DNA from 3 places in the Rossellomorea sp. KS-H15a genome. Region 1 is predicted to be linked to each of the others. Evidence: riboswitches for the same ligand, from Rfam matches in the RefSeq annotation. Region 1 holds a riboswitch; each other region holds the start of a gene.

The links. Region 1 has a riboswitch for S-adenosylmethionine ahead of M1J35_RS21780 (methionine ABC transporter ATP-binding protein). Riboswitches for the same ligand answer to the same signal wherever they lie in the genome.
Region 2: it holds a riboswitch for S-adenosylmethionine, as region 1 does, so the genes downstream of both, M1J35_RS22850 (YezD family protein) here and M1J35_RS21780 (methionine ABC transporter ATP-binding protein) in region 1, are expected to answer to the same signal.
Region 3: it holds a riboswitch for S-adenosylmethionine, as region 1 does, so the genes downstream of both, M1J35_RS00605 (methionine ABC transporter ATP-binding protein) here and M1J35_RS21780 (methionine ABC transporter ATP-binding protein) in region 1, are expected to answer to the same signal.

The regions. Positions count from the first base shown of each region.
Region 1 is NZ_CP096886.1:4,231,292-4,235,496, forward strand. It holds gene M1J35_RS21770 (MetQ/NlpA family ABC transporter substrate-binding protein) at 1-279, opposite strand, end outside; gene M1J35_RS21775 (methionine ABC transporter permease) at 295-963, opposite strand; gene M1J35_RS21780 (methionine ABC transporter ATP-binding protein) at 960-1,982, opposite strand; SAM riboswitch class I at 2,134-2,240, opposite strand; gene M1J35_RS21785 (SCP2 sterol-binding domain-containing protein) at 2,353-2,703, opposite strand; gene M1J35_RS21790 (thioredoxin family protein) at 3,219-3,536, opposite strand; gene M1J35_RS21795 (toprim domain-containing protein) at 3,539-3,898, opposite strand; gene M1J35_RS21800 (YusG family protein) at 4,076-4,205, opposite strand, start outside.
Region 2 is NZ_CP096886.1:2,863,462-2,867,666, reverse strand. It holds gene M1J35_RS14580 (acyl-CoA dehydrogenase family protein) at 1-411, shown strand, start outside; gene fabG (3-oxoacyl-ACP reductase FabG) at 433-1,191, shown strand; gene M1J35_RS14570 (MaoC family dehydratase N-terminal domain-containing protein) at 1,216-1,665, shown strand; gene M1J35_RS14565 (MaoC/PaaZ C-terminal domain-containing protein) at 1,662-2,066, shown strand; SAM riboswitch class I at 2,232-2,337, shown strand; gene M1J35_RS22850 (YezD family protein) at 2,415-2,570, shown strand; gene M1J35_RS14555 (phosphoadenylyl-sulfate reductase) at 2,674-3,372, shown strand; gene M1J35_RS14550 (sulfate permease) at 3,430-4,205, shown strand, end outside.
Region 3 is NZ_CP096886.1:140,713-144,917, reverse strand. It holds gene M1J35_RS00615 (alpha,alpha-phosphotrehalase) at 1-1,195, shown strand, start outside; gene M1J35_RS00610 (LacI family DNA-binding transcriptional regulator) at 1,287-2,276, shown strand; SAM riboswitch class I at 2,465-2,570, shown strand; gene M1J35_RS00605 (methionine ABC transporter ATP-binding protein) at 2,640-3,653, shown strand; gene M1J35_RS00600 (methionine ABC transporter permease) at 3,643-4,205, shown strand, end outside.

The sequences.
Region 1 (4,205 bases):
ATCCATGTATGGAACGGTTTGGAAATAGTTCGCATCCAAATCACCATTATCCAGGTCTTTATTCGGAAGGATATAGTCTTGATATGTTTCAATTTGCAGGTCGATTCCCTTATCTTCCAAAATCGGTTTCACTTTTTCAAGGATTTCCGCGTGGGGAACGTTTGACGCGCCTACCACTAATTCCTTCTCGTCACTGCTTCCGGATCCGGAATCACTCCCGCATGCTGCCAATCCAAAGATACTTGTTGCTGCTACTATTCCTGCTAACCATTTTTTCATCTGTTTTCTCTCCTCTTATCGTTTGTCTAATTTATTTGTGAAGTAGTCTCCAATGATTTGAATGGCGAATACAACGAGTAAAATCATGATGGTTGCGGCAAGGGTTACATCCTCCCTGCTCCGTTGAAAACCATCCAGGTAAGCGAGGTTTCCTAATCCCCCGGCCCCGATGACACCAGCCATTGCCGTATAACCCACCAGGGCGATGGCTGTTACCGTGATACCTGAAACCAAAGCCGGAAGAGATTCGGGAATAAGCACTTTCCATATGATCGTGCTAGTCTTCGCCCCCATCGCTTTCGCTGCTTCAATGACGCCTTTGTTCACTTCTCTTAATGCAATTTCCACCATGCGTGCGTAAAACGGTGCTGCTCCGATGATCAGGGCCGGAAGAGCCGCGTTCGCCCCGCGGATGGTATCCAATAAAAATTTGGTGAATGGAATCAGTAATACAATCAGGATAATGAACGGAATCGAGCGGAATACATTGACCACTGCACTGGTCACCGTATAAGTAAGCTTGTTTTCCCATAAATTTTCCTTGGATGTAAGAAATAAAAGGATCCCAAGAATCAGTCCTATTACGAAGGTAATCAGGACTGACATCCCCGTCATATAAAGGGTTTCAACAGTCGCTTCCCACATCTTCTCCCAGTCTACATTCGGAAATATATTTTCTATCATCTCCCGATCACCTCCACTTTGACCATCTGTTCCTCAGCGAAGGCAACGGCTGCAGAAATCGTCTCTTCGTTTCCATCAAGATGGACGAACAGCGTACCATAAGCCCCATTTTGCGTCTGGGAAATCTGTCCTTGAAGGATATTGACATCCAGGTCAAAACGTCGGATCAAGCTGGTAATGAGCGGTTGCTCAGTCGATTCACCAACGAAGGTGAATTTCAGTACTTTCCCTTCAGGATATTGTGCTAACAGGTGATCGATCGTTTCCCCTGTTTCTTCCACTTGTGATACTTCTTTCACAAATCGCTTCGTCACCTGCTCTTTAGGGTTTCTGAACACCTCAAGAACATCCCCGAGCTCTACCACCTTCCCTTGTTCCATGACTGCCACACGATGGCAGATTTTTTTGATCACGTGCATTTCATGGGTGATCAGGACGATGGTCAGACCTAAACGTTTATTAATATCCACCAATAAATCAAGGATGGAATCTGTTGTTTGCGGATCTAAAGCAGAGGTGGCTTCGTCACAGAGAAGGACGTCGGGATTATTTGCAAGGGATCTCGCAATCCCGACCCTCTGTTTCTGTCCACCGCTCAACTGGGATGGATAGGCGTCTCCTCTTCCATCTAATCCCACCAGCTCCAATAATTCATTGGCCCTTCGCACTCTCTCCTTCTTAGAAACACCGGCTATTTCTAATGGAAACTGGATATTTTCAAGTACCGTACGCGACCAAAGGAGATTGAAATGCTGAAAGATCATCCCTATTGACTGCCTCGCCTGCCGAAGATCTTTCCCTTTCACTTTGGAAACGATCTGTCCATTTACGTTCACGGTTCCATTTGTGGGAACTTCAAGTCCATTGAGCATCCGGATCAACGTACTTTTCCCTGCCCCACTATAGCCAATCACTCCAAAAATTTCCCCTTGGCCAATGTCGATGTTGACGCCATCAACGGCTGAAATCGGGCCAGATTTTGATTGATAGATTTTTTTCACATCTGATATGGTAATCATGCTGTCTCCACCTTCTTTCTGAGTAAAACGACCTTTTTAATAAGAATTACAGTTGCACATACCGGGCAATCCCCACAGCCTTTTCGTATACAATAAAAAATGCCTTCCTGCGATAAGCAGAAAGGCATAATCATATATAGGACTATCCTTTCTCTCATCTTTCAAAGCAAATGCTTTGAGTGAATTGGCACCATTTCAATTTTCATTGACGGTTGCCGGGCTTCATAGGGCACGTCCCTCCACCTCTCTAAATAAGAGTAAAGTATCGATTTATTAATTTTTTTGAATTGTTAAAGACTCTGAAAATTTGCTACAAGAGAGATTCTATCATCGAAAATAGAAATGTGTCAATTCTTTTTTCTTATGTTTTTTAAACTTGAACCGGTTCCTTCATCCTGGACCTTGTCAGCCAGAGGATGGATTCTACAAATAACAGCTGGCGGTATCCTCCCCTGACTTCCAGGATGCCGTTTTCAATCAGTTGAGACAATCGCTCTTCTCCTGTTAGTAGGGATAGCATGTCCTTCTCTTTTCCCTTAATATCAAAATGCGATTGCCTGCTACCATCACGCAATACAGCACAACCTCTGTTTGAAACGGAGATCGCATAACGCTCCTTTTCACATTGAAATTGAAGAACAAATGGGCTGTCCGGAAACAAGAGTCGTAAGTGATACCTTGAATGACACTGATCTACTAATTCCTCTAAATAGATTCGCATGAATACCCTCCCAGTGAAACTTCTATATAGTATCAATTCCACTTTTAGGTATTTTTTCCTTTTAGACATTCTCGACATGTTTTGAATGAGTTTATCTTATTTGTCGAACAGTAAGAAATTGGGTGATGACCAGTCAAAAAATGATGGGATTCGAAACATTTCCCAAGAAATATGTCCTCGTTTGTAGAAAGAAAATGACTACTTTCGTAAACTTTTTCTGTTTTTTATCAGCATCGTGCTGGTTGATTTCCGCTCCAGATGCTCGCTTTCCTCGGGGCGTGAGTTGAGCCTCCTCGTGCTTCGCCCTGCGGGGTCTCAACTTTCCCGCTATTCCCGAAGGAGTCGAGCATCTTCCGCTCCAATCAACACTAATAATGTACTTCTCAAATTAGTTCGTTTTAATAATCATTTATTCATATGTGTTGAGAGGGCAATTTCCTCCTATTTCTAAAGCTGGTGAAGAATAGAAGTGAAGACAAAATAAAAAGACCTTTCATAAAGGTCTCTTATCCCCACTAGATGTTTTGGATTTTGTTGATGGTTTCGTATAGGAATGGGACGGATTGAAAGGCATAGATTCTTTCCATTTCCTGTCCATCTTTAAATAAAAGAAGGCAGGGGACGCTTTCAATGGATTGTTCTTCGGCAAATTGGGGCAGATAGTTCAGGTTCGCCTTCACAAAATGAAATGACTGGGGGAGTTTCTCGACCACTTCCAACATTTTACCCGCGACCTGACACGTACCACACATCGGTGTATATAGATAAACGGCTTCCAACGCATGGGATCTGATCGATTCGTTTAATTCTTCTGTCTGGCTTACCTCCAACAAAACTAAATCATCCTTTTTCCAAGATATTCTTTATGCACATCGATATTGGCACCAATGAGAACGGAGGCAAGATGATATTCCGGGGCCGCGGCCACTTCCTTATACATCCGGTCTATATAAAGGTGTTCCGCCTCGGGGAATTCACGCTTGAATTGTTTACGTAACTTCTCCCCTGCATCATCCGCATCGACGAGGATGTATACATCCCTTTCAAACAGCTCATCGATGAGTTCGTCCATTTTGGTGATGCTTATCGTTCCATTTGTGCAAATAATTTCAATCGGTTCTTTGATTATGTCTCTTACTTTCCGCTTGTCTGTTGTACCTTCGACAATGATTACCTTTTCGTCAAGTTCCATCATGATCATCACCTTATCTTTCAGAAATAAGATTAGGATAGTATATTCAGATAACAAGAGATGATGTCCACTTTCTACTCATATTTTCTCATGTTTACAAAAAATAGTGCAAGTGGTTTGTTTCATTGCTTATAGAAATGGTGCCAGATCCATACACGAATCTGGCACCGCGGGTCACCTTTAACACCATCCACCTTCGTCGCAATCCGTGTACCTTGCATCATGGCCTTCGGTGGAAGTATAGTTCTGATAAATTTTATTTTCTTTTGCTTCGAAGTTCGGTTCCATTGTCAGTCCATCAAGGGGCAAG
Region 2 (4,205 bases), 1.4 Mb from region 1:
GCAGCAGAAAGACTTCTTCAAATGGCCATCGACTATTCGAAAGAAAGAGAAACATTTGGAAAACCTATCGCGGACCGGCAGGCGATTCAGTGGCAGATTGCGGATTCAGCCGTGGAAATTGAAGCGGCCCGCTGGCTCGTGCTAAATGCAGCATTCACACTCGATCAAGGGGAAGACAATCGTCACGTTGCGTCGATGGCCAAGCTATATGGATCCAATATGGGGAATCGGGTCGTAGATCGCGTCCTCCAGATCCATGGTGGTATGGGCTATACAAGAGAGCTGCCGATCGAACGATGGTACCGGGAGGCAAGGTTATGGCGCATTTATGATGGAACCGATGAAATTCAAAAACTGATCATTTCAAGGAACTTATTAAAAGGTCATGTGAAACTTGGGCAATTTGTATAAACAGAAATGGAGGCAGACGAAATGGGAGAGCGATTCAGAGGAAAAGTGGCTTTAGTTACAGGTGGAAGCAGAGGGATCGGCAGGGCAATTGCCGGATTACTGGCTGAAGAAGGGGCCAAGGTGGCCATCATCGACGTCAATGAGGATGCGTTGAATGAAGCGAGTGAGGTATTTAAACAATATGAATTGTATACAAAAGTGGCAAATGTCGTAGAATCCCGGGAAGTTGAAAATGCTATGAAGGAAGTATATGAATCTTTTGGTTCCCTGGACATTGTGGTGAATAATGCAGGGGTCATCAGGGATAATCTGTTATTCAAAATGACCGAAAACGATTGGGAGACGGTCATGGATGTGCATTTAAAGGGTTCATTCAATGTAGTGAAGGCAGCCCAACAATACATGGTCAAACAAAAGTACGGACGCATCATCAATATTTCATCCACCTCAGCATTGGGAAATCGCGGGCAGGCAAACTACGCAACGGCTAAAGCAGGTCTTCAAGGCTTGACGAAAACCCTTGCCATAGAACTTGGTCCATTCGGAATCACCACGAATGCTGTAGCACCGGGCTTTATTGAAACCGATATGACGAAAGAAACTGCGAAACGGATCGGGATCACTTTCGATCAATTAGTGGAAGCAAGTCTCCAGGGAATCCCTGTTGGAAGAAGCGGGACTCCTGAAGATATTGCAAATGCCGTCGCTTTTTTTGCAGATGAAAAATCTTCATTCGTCAATGGTCAGGTTCTCTACGTTGCTGGAGGGCCGAAAGCCTGAATAAAGAAGAAAGAGGTGAAGAATATGTTTGAATCCTATATCGGAAAGAGGTCTACTTCCACCCGAAATGCAGTGGAAAGAGGAGCGGTTCGGAAATTTGCAGACGCCATTGGCGATCCCCATCCCTTTTATGTGGATGAAGATGCCGGGAAGTCCTCCTCTTATGGGGGGAACATTGCCCCTCCCACCTTTCCGAGAGTATTCGACTATGGTTCGATCGAAGGCTTTCATTTACCGAATGATGGGTTGATTCACGGTGAACAATCCTTTCATTATGAAAGACCTTTGAAGGTAGGGGAAACGATTCAATGTTATACGGAAATAAAAAACTATTATGAACGGGAAGGTACCGGGGGGAAACTGGGATTCCTTGTCATCGAAGATGTCGGGGAAGATTCTCGTGGGGAAAGAATCTTCACTTCCCAGGCGATTGTCATTATTACAGAAGAAGTCAGAAAGAGGTTGAGTAAATGACAATACTACAATCATTCGGAATAGGAGATACACTCCCCCCGGTTGAACTCGCTCCGGTCACGAGGATGGACCTGATCAAATACGCAGGAGCTTCCGGAGACTACAATCCGATACACACCATCGATGATGAAGCCTTGAAGCTGGGTCTTCCAGGAATCATCGCTCATGGAATGTGGACGATGGGCAATGTGTCCAAACTTTTCAGCCCACACTATGAGGAAGGGTTTATCCAGGATTACTCGGTACGATTTAAAGGGATGGTCATGTTACATGATGTGGTGACATTACGGGCAGAATTGACGGACAAACAGGAAAACCTCCTTCATTTTAAGGTTTTAGCCACAAAACAAGCCGGGAAGAACGTAATTGAGGGTAACGTCGCGTTTAGGGTCCTTGAATAGTTGCGCAATGCTTTATGAAAAATTGTCGTAGAACCACCCCCAATCGAATAAACATGTATGGAATGATGTTTGAATAAAATAAGACAAAAGACATAAATCCGATCGAAAAACTCGGGTTGACTTCTGCTGTAATTGTGATATTATTTAGAATATTAAAATGAATAACTCTTATCCAGAGTGGTGGAGGGATCTGGCCCTGCGAAGCCCAGCAACCTACGTATTGTAAGGTGCTAATTCCAGCAAAATGTGAAGTCATTTTGGAAGATAAGGTAACCTTACCTGAACAACTTTCCAAAATGGGAAGTTGTTTTTTTCTGATCTGGATAAGAAGAAAATTGGGGGTATCATGTGAAAAAAGAGAAGAACCAGCATGTACAGTTTGACTTGGTAGCAGAGAAAATCCAGTCCATGCTTGAAACCATGAGCTTTGGTTCAATCACGATTATCGTACAGGATGGAAAAGTCATTCAATTAGAGAAAAATGAGAAAGTCCGAATAAAATAAGCTGACTAGACAAACTAGAGGCGCGTAGCAAAAATATAGGGACTCCTTATATTTTGTTACCGCCTCTTTTTCTTTGGATAAGCGTCAGGGAATGGGGTGTACTATGTTAACGTATCAGACTTGGAAACAGGCATCCATGGAATTTGAAGTGGATCCTGTCTATAAAGGAGCGCTTAACGTCCTGAAATGGACATATGATCATTATGGTGACGAGGTTGTATATGCGTGCAGTTTCGGGATAGAAGGCATTGTGCTTATCGATCTCATATCCAAGGTGAAACCGCAGGCAACCATTGTATTCCTTGATACAGGGGTTCATTTCAAGGAAACGTATGAAATCATCGAGAAAGTGAAGAAGGCGTATCCCGAGTTGACCATCCATATGAAAAAGCCTCAGTTGACCCTCAAGGAGCAGGCAGAGGCATATGGGGATAAGTTATGGGAAACCAAACCAAACCAATGCTGTCAAATTCGGAAGCTTGACCCGTTAAAAGAAACATTATCCAAGGGGCACGCATGGATTTCAGGATTAAGGAGGGAACAATCCCCAACAAGACAACATGTTGAATTCATCAATAAAGATGACAAATTTCAATCCGTTAAAATCTGTCCGCTGATTCACTGGACGTGGAAGGAGATCTGGCGTTATACCCATAAGCATAATCTTTCTTATAACCCCCTTCACGATCAAGGGTATCCGAGCATTGGCTGCTTCCATTGCACCACACCGGCTATTGATGTCAATGATCTTCGCTCCGGAAGATGGAAAGGAAAAGGAAAGACAGAATGCGGTCTCCATTAGATAGGGTGACGGGATTTGCTTGAAATCTCGGCCCTTCTGATCAGCTTGTTCTTCGCCATGAACATTGGTGCCAGCGGAGCGGCAGCGTCAATGGGAGTGGCATATGGTGCAGGCGCAATAAAGAACATCCGGACAGCGCTATGGATATGCGCGGCAGGTGTCCTGAGTGGAGCGGTTCTGGGTGGTGGAGAGGTTGTAAAGACAATCAGTTCTGGGATCATCCCACAGAATCTATTGTCGATAAAGGTCGTTCTCATTATTTTGTTATCCGCAACGATTTCATTGTTTCTTGCGAATGTGATCGGCATTCCGCTATCTACGAGTGAAGTAACGGTTGGCGCGGTTGTAGGAGTCGGGGTAGCTTATCAGGTTCTGTATGTAAAATCACTTATTACGATCATGTCTTTCTGGGTGATCGTCCCTGTCATCGCCTTTTTCGTAACATGGCTTGCAGGATTGGGTTTAGTTCAGCTTGAAAAGCGGGGGTATCATTTTGATAAACAGTGGCTTGCTTATCTGTTGATCATCGCTGGATTCTTTGAAGCTTTCTCAGCAGGCATGAATAATGTTGCCAATGCCGTTGGTCCTTTGGTGGGGGCAGAGCTGATATCACCTTCACGTGGAATCTTGATTGGTGGTGCATTTGTTGCACTGGGAGCTGTTTTACTGGGAAAGAAAGTAGTCGAAACAAACGGCAAGAAAATTACGCAATATTCTAAAGCTGAAGGAATTGTCATTTCCTCAACAGGAGCCTTCCTCGTCATCTTGAGCTCTCTGTATGGATTGCCGATCCCTCTGACTCAGGTTACGTCCTCTTCCATTATTGGTTTGGG
Region 3 (4,205 bases), 320 kb from region 1:
GGAATGGGATGAACAGACTGGCGAGTATTACTTTCATCTATTCAGTAAGAAACAGCCTGATCTCAATCTTCATAACCCTGAAGTGCGGGAACAATTGTACAAGATGATGAACTACTGGCTCGATAAAGGGGTCAGCGGTTTCCGTATGGATGTAATCGATCTGATCGGGAAAGAAGTCGATGAGAACGTACTGACCGACGGGCCGAAGCTCCATGAGTATTTACAGGAAATGCATGAAAAGGTCCTTTCTCAATATCCGACTGTGACGGTCGGTGAGACGCCATCGGCAACCCCGGAAACGGCTCAGTTATATACGGGGAAAGGCAGGAATGAACTTGATATGGTGTTCACCTTCCAGCATATGTCCCTGGACGAGCGGGCAGGGGAAGGGAAGTGGGCACTTAAGGAGCTGGATTTCCCGGAATTGAAAAGAGTATTGAGCAAGTGGCAGACATCCCTGTTTCAGAAGGGGTGGAACAGTTTATACTGGAATAATCACGACCAGCCCCGTATCGTCTCCAGATGGGGGAACGACCAGAAATATCGCATAGAATCCGCCAAGATGCTTGCAACCGTTCTTCACATGATGCAGGGGACGCCTTTCGTCTATCAAGGAGAAGAAATCGGGATGACGAATAGTAACTGGGACGATATCACCCAATACCGTGACATTGAAACGATTAACTATTTTCAAGAAAAGAAAACGGAAGGCGTGCCCGAGCATGAGATCATGAAATCGATCCGGACGAAGGGCAGGGATAATGCCAGGACACCATTTCAATGGAATGACGATATTCATGGAGGTTTTACCGAGGGAAATCCTTGGATTGAAGTGAACTCGAACTTTAGCGAAATTAACGCGGAACAGGCATTGAAGGATCAGGACTCCATCTTTTATCATTATAAAAAACTCATTGCACTCAGAAAACGACTGGATATTCTCGTTTATGGAGAGTATGAGCTTTTATTGGGGGATCATCCTGAAATCATGGCATACTCGAGGAAATGGGACGATCAAACCTTGTTGGTAGTGGCGAACTTCTACGGAGGGAATCCTGAATTCCATTTGCCTGAAGCAGCAGATGATTCTCATACCGAAATCCTCATCAGCAACTATTCGGATTCAAGTGAACGACCGTCAGACATCAACTCCCTTCGTCCCTATGAGGCGATCGTATATTTGTTAGAAAAATAGCCCAATACTTGAAGCGCTTTCATGTATGATGAACAGAAGAAATCAGTCAAGAAGGATGCCTTCATTTATAGAAGCAATAGGATGTGAACTTATGGCAACCATCAAAGATGTGGCTAAACTGTCTGGAGTCGCCGTTTCGACCGCTTCTTATGCATTAAACAACAGTAAGAAAGTCAGTGAAGAAACACGACAGAAAGTTTTAGCGGCAGCCAAACAATTGAATTACCAAAAAAACGGGCTTGCTTCCGATTTGAAGCGGACAAGCACGAATACCATCGCCTTGATCCTGAGCGATCTATCAGGACCTTATTACTCCGAACTGATCAAGGGCGTACAGGATGTGACCTCCACGAACGGATATGATTTGATTGCCTGCAGTTCCATCGGTGGGGCACAGTCCACCGCCGTGAAGTTTTTAAAAGAAAAAAGGGTTGATGGCGTCATCATCCTTGCCCATAATATCAATGATGAGACCATCCTGGAGTCGGCAAGGGAAGGCTTTCCGATCGTGGTCCTCGACAGGAGCATCAAAAGCGATTACGTCACCCAGATCGAAGTCGATAATGTGCACGGAGCGTTCGTGGCAACAGAACATTTGATTGAAAGGGGAAGCCGTGACATCGCGTTTATCAGCGGACCTTACAACTCCCATGACAACGAACTTCGATTCCAGGGCTTCCGGGAGGCACTGGACAAACACGGCATCGACTATAAATCCAAATGGAAAGTCTCCGGGGGCTTCACCCGTGAAGGAGGCTATCAGGCGACGAAAATGCTGATCGCCCAACGGGATGTCCCACAGGCCATTTTCTATGCAAACGATGAAATGGCCATCGGCGGCCTCCAGGCACTGAACGAAAAAAACATTTCCGTTCCAGGGGATATTTCCATCATTGGCTTTGACGATATCCAGCTGTCAGAATACGTGTCCCCGCCCCTGACGACCATGAGGCAGCCGAAATATGAAGCGGGTGCGCTTGCCGTTCACCTGATCTTTCAGATGCTCTTGAAGGAAGAGGTCGATTCGTATTACAAGCTCACAACGGAGCTGATAGAGAGAGATTCGGTGAAAAAACGGTAGATGAGTGGAAGAGCCTGACCTTTCCTGTATGGGAGGGGTCGGTTTTTTTTATATACACAAAAATCTTTCGTTGCCAGGACAACAAAGATAACGCTTACATAAAAATACCACTAAAATCACCTCTTGACTTCCCCTTCGATACCCAGTATTATCCTCTATAAGATAAATATTTGAAAATTACATACATTCAATTATCCAGAGTGACCGAGGGATCAGGCCCTATGACGTCCGGCAACCTCCAGTAATGGAACGGTGCTAATTCCTGCAGAATGATTTCATTCTGAGAGATAAGTCGAGATAAACAGGCGATGCTTCTTTCAGTTGAAAGAGGCATTTTTTATTGGAGAAAAAGGGGTGTGCACATTGATCGAGATTCGGAATCTGGTAAAAACGTACAAAACAAAAAAGCAAACGGTGGTCGGTGTCGACAACGTCTCTGTCACCATCAAAAAAGGGGAGATCTTCGGGATCGTCGGGTACAGCGGAGCGGGGAAGAGCTCACTCATTCGCTGCCTGAATCTATTAGAAACACCGACATCAGGGGAAATCATCATCGATGGACAGGATTTCACGAAGCTCACATCCAAGCAATTAAGACTTGCACGGCAAAAAACGAGCATGATCTTCCAGCATTTTCACCTCATCAAATCGAAGACGGTGTTTGATAATCTCGCCTTTGCTTTGAAAGCGGCACATGTACCGAAAGTGAAAATCAAACCAAGGGTCGTCGAGCTCCTGGAAATGGTCGGCCTTTCAGACAAAGCGGATGCGTATCCGGCCCAGCTCAGCGGGGGACAGAAGCAGAGAGTCGGGATTGCGAGGGCACTTGCCAACAACCCATCGGTATTACTTTGCGACGAAGCGACGTCGGCATTGGATCCAAATACGACGAAATCTATCCTGAGGCTTTTAAAAAAAATCAATAAGGAACTGGGATTGACCATCGTCCTCATCACCCACGAAATGGAAGTGGTGAAGGAAATCTGTGACAGGATGGCCGTGATGCAGGACGGGAAGATCGTGGAGGAAGGTCCCGTGTATGACCTGTTTGCCGAACCGAAACAGCCTTTGACGAAGCAGTTCATCGAAACGATTCTCCAATTCGAACTGCCTCAGCATCTGGTGGAATCGAGAAAAGGGAAGCTCATCAAGATTCAATTCAAGGGGTCCATTGCCGAGGAGAGCGTTGTATCAGAGGTGTTTCAGCGCTACAAGGTGCAGGGGAATATCCTCCACGGGAAGATCGAATATATTCAGGATGTCCCACTCGGGATCTTCATCATGGAGCTGATCGGATCAGCTGACGAAATCGAAGCGGCAATCCGTTATATCACGGCCAAGACGCAAAGCCTGGAGGTGCTGGAGGATGCTGCCTGATTCATTGACTTCTATATTGCCAGAATTGAATAAAGCCTTTTTTGAAACGGTGTATATGGTGGGGATTTCACTGGCCGTAGCGATTGTGGTGGGATTGCCCCTTGGGATTCTGCTCTTTGTGACAGACAAGGGCTTATTTTTACAAAATAGTGTGATTAAAAAAGTGGTTGGATTCATTGTGAACATGGTCCGCTCGGTTCCATTCATTATTCTATTAGTCGCACTCTTACCCTTAACTAAACTATTGACCGGTACGACGATCGGACCGACGGCGGCATCGGTATCACTCTCGGTAGCGGGCATTCCGTTTTTTGCGAGAATGGTAGAAACGTCTCTCAGGGAGATTGATAAAGGGGTCATCGAAGCCTCGGTTTCAGTCGGAGCGAGTCCATGGATGATCATCAAGGACGTGCTGTTACCGGAAGCACGGCCTGCCGTCATTCAGGCGATCACGATTACAACCATCAGTTTAGTCGCCTATTCCGCCATGGCCGGCATCGTCGGCGGCGGGGGAGTCGGTGACCTGGCGATCCGATTCGGATATTACAGATA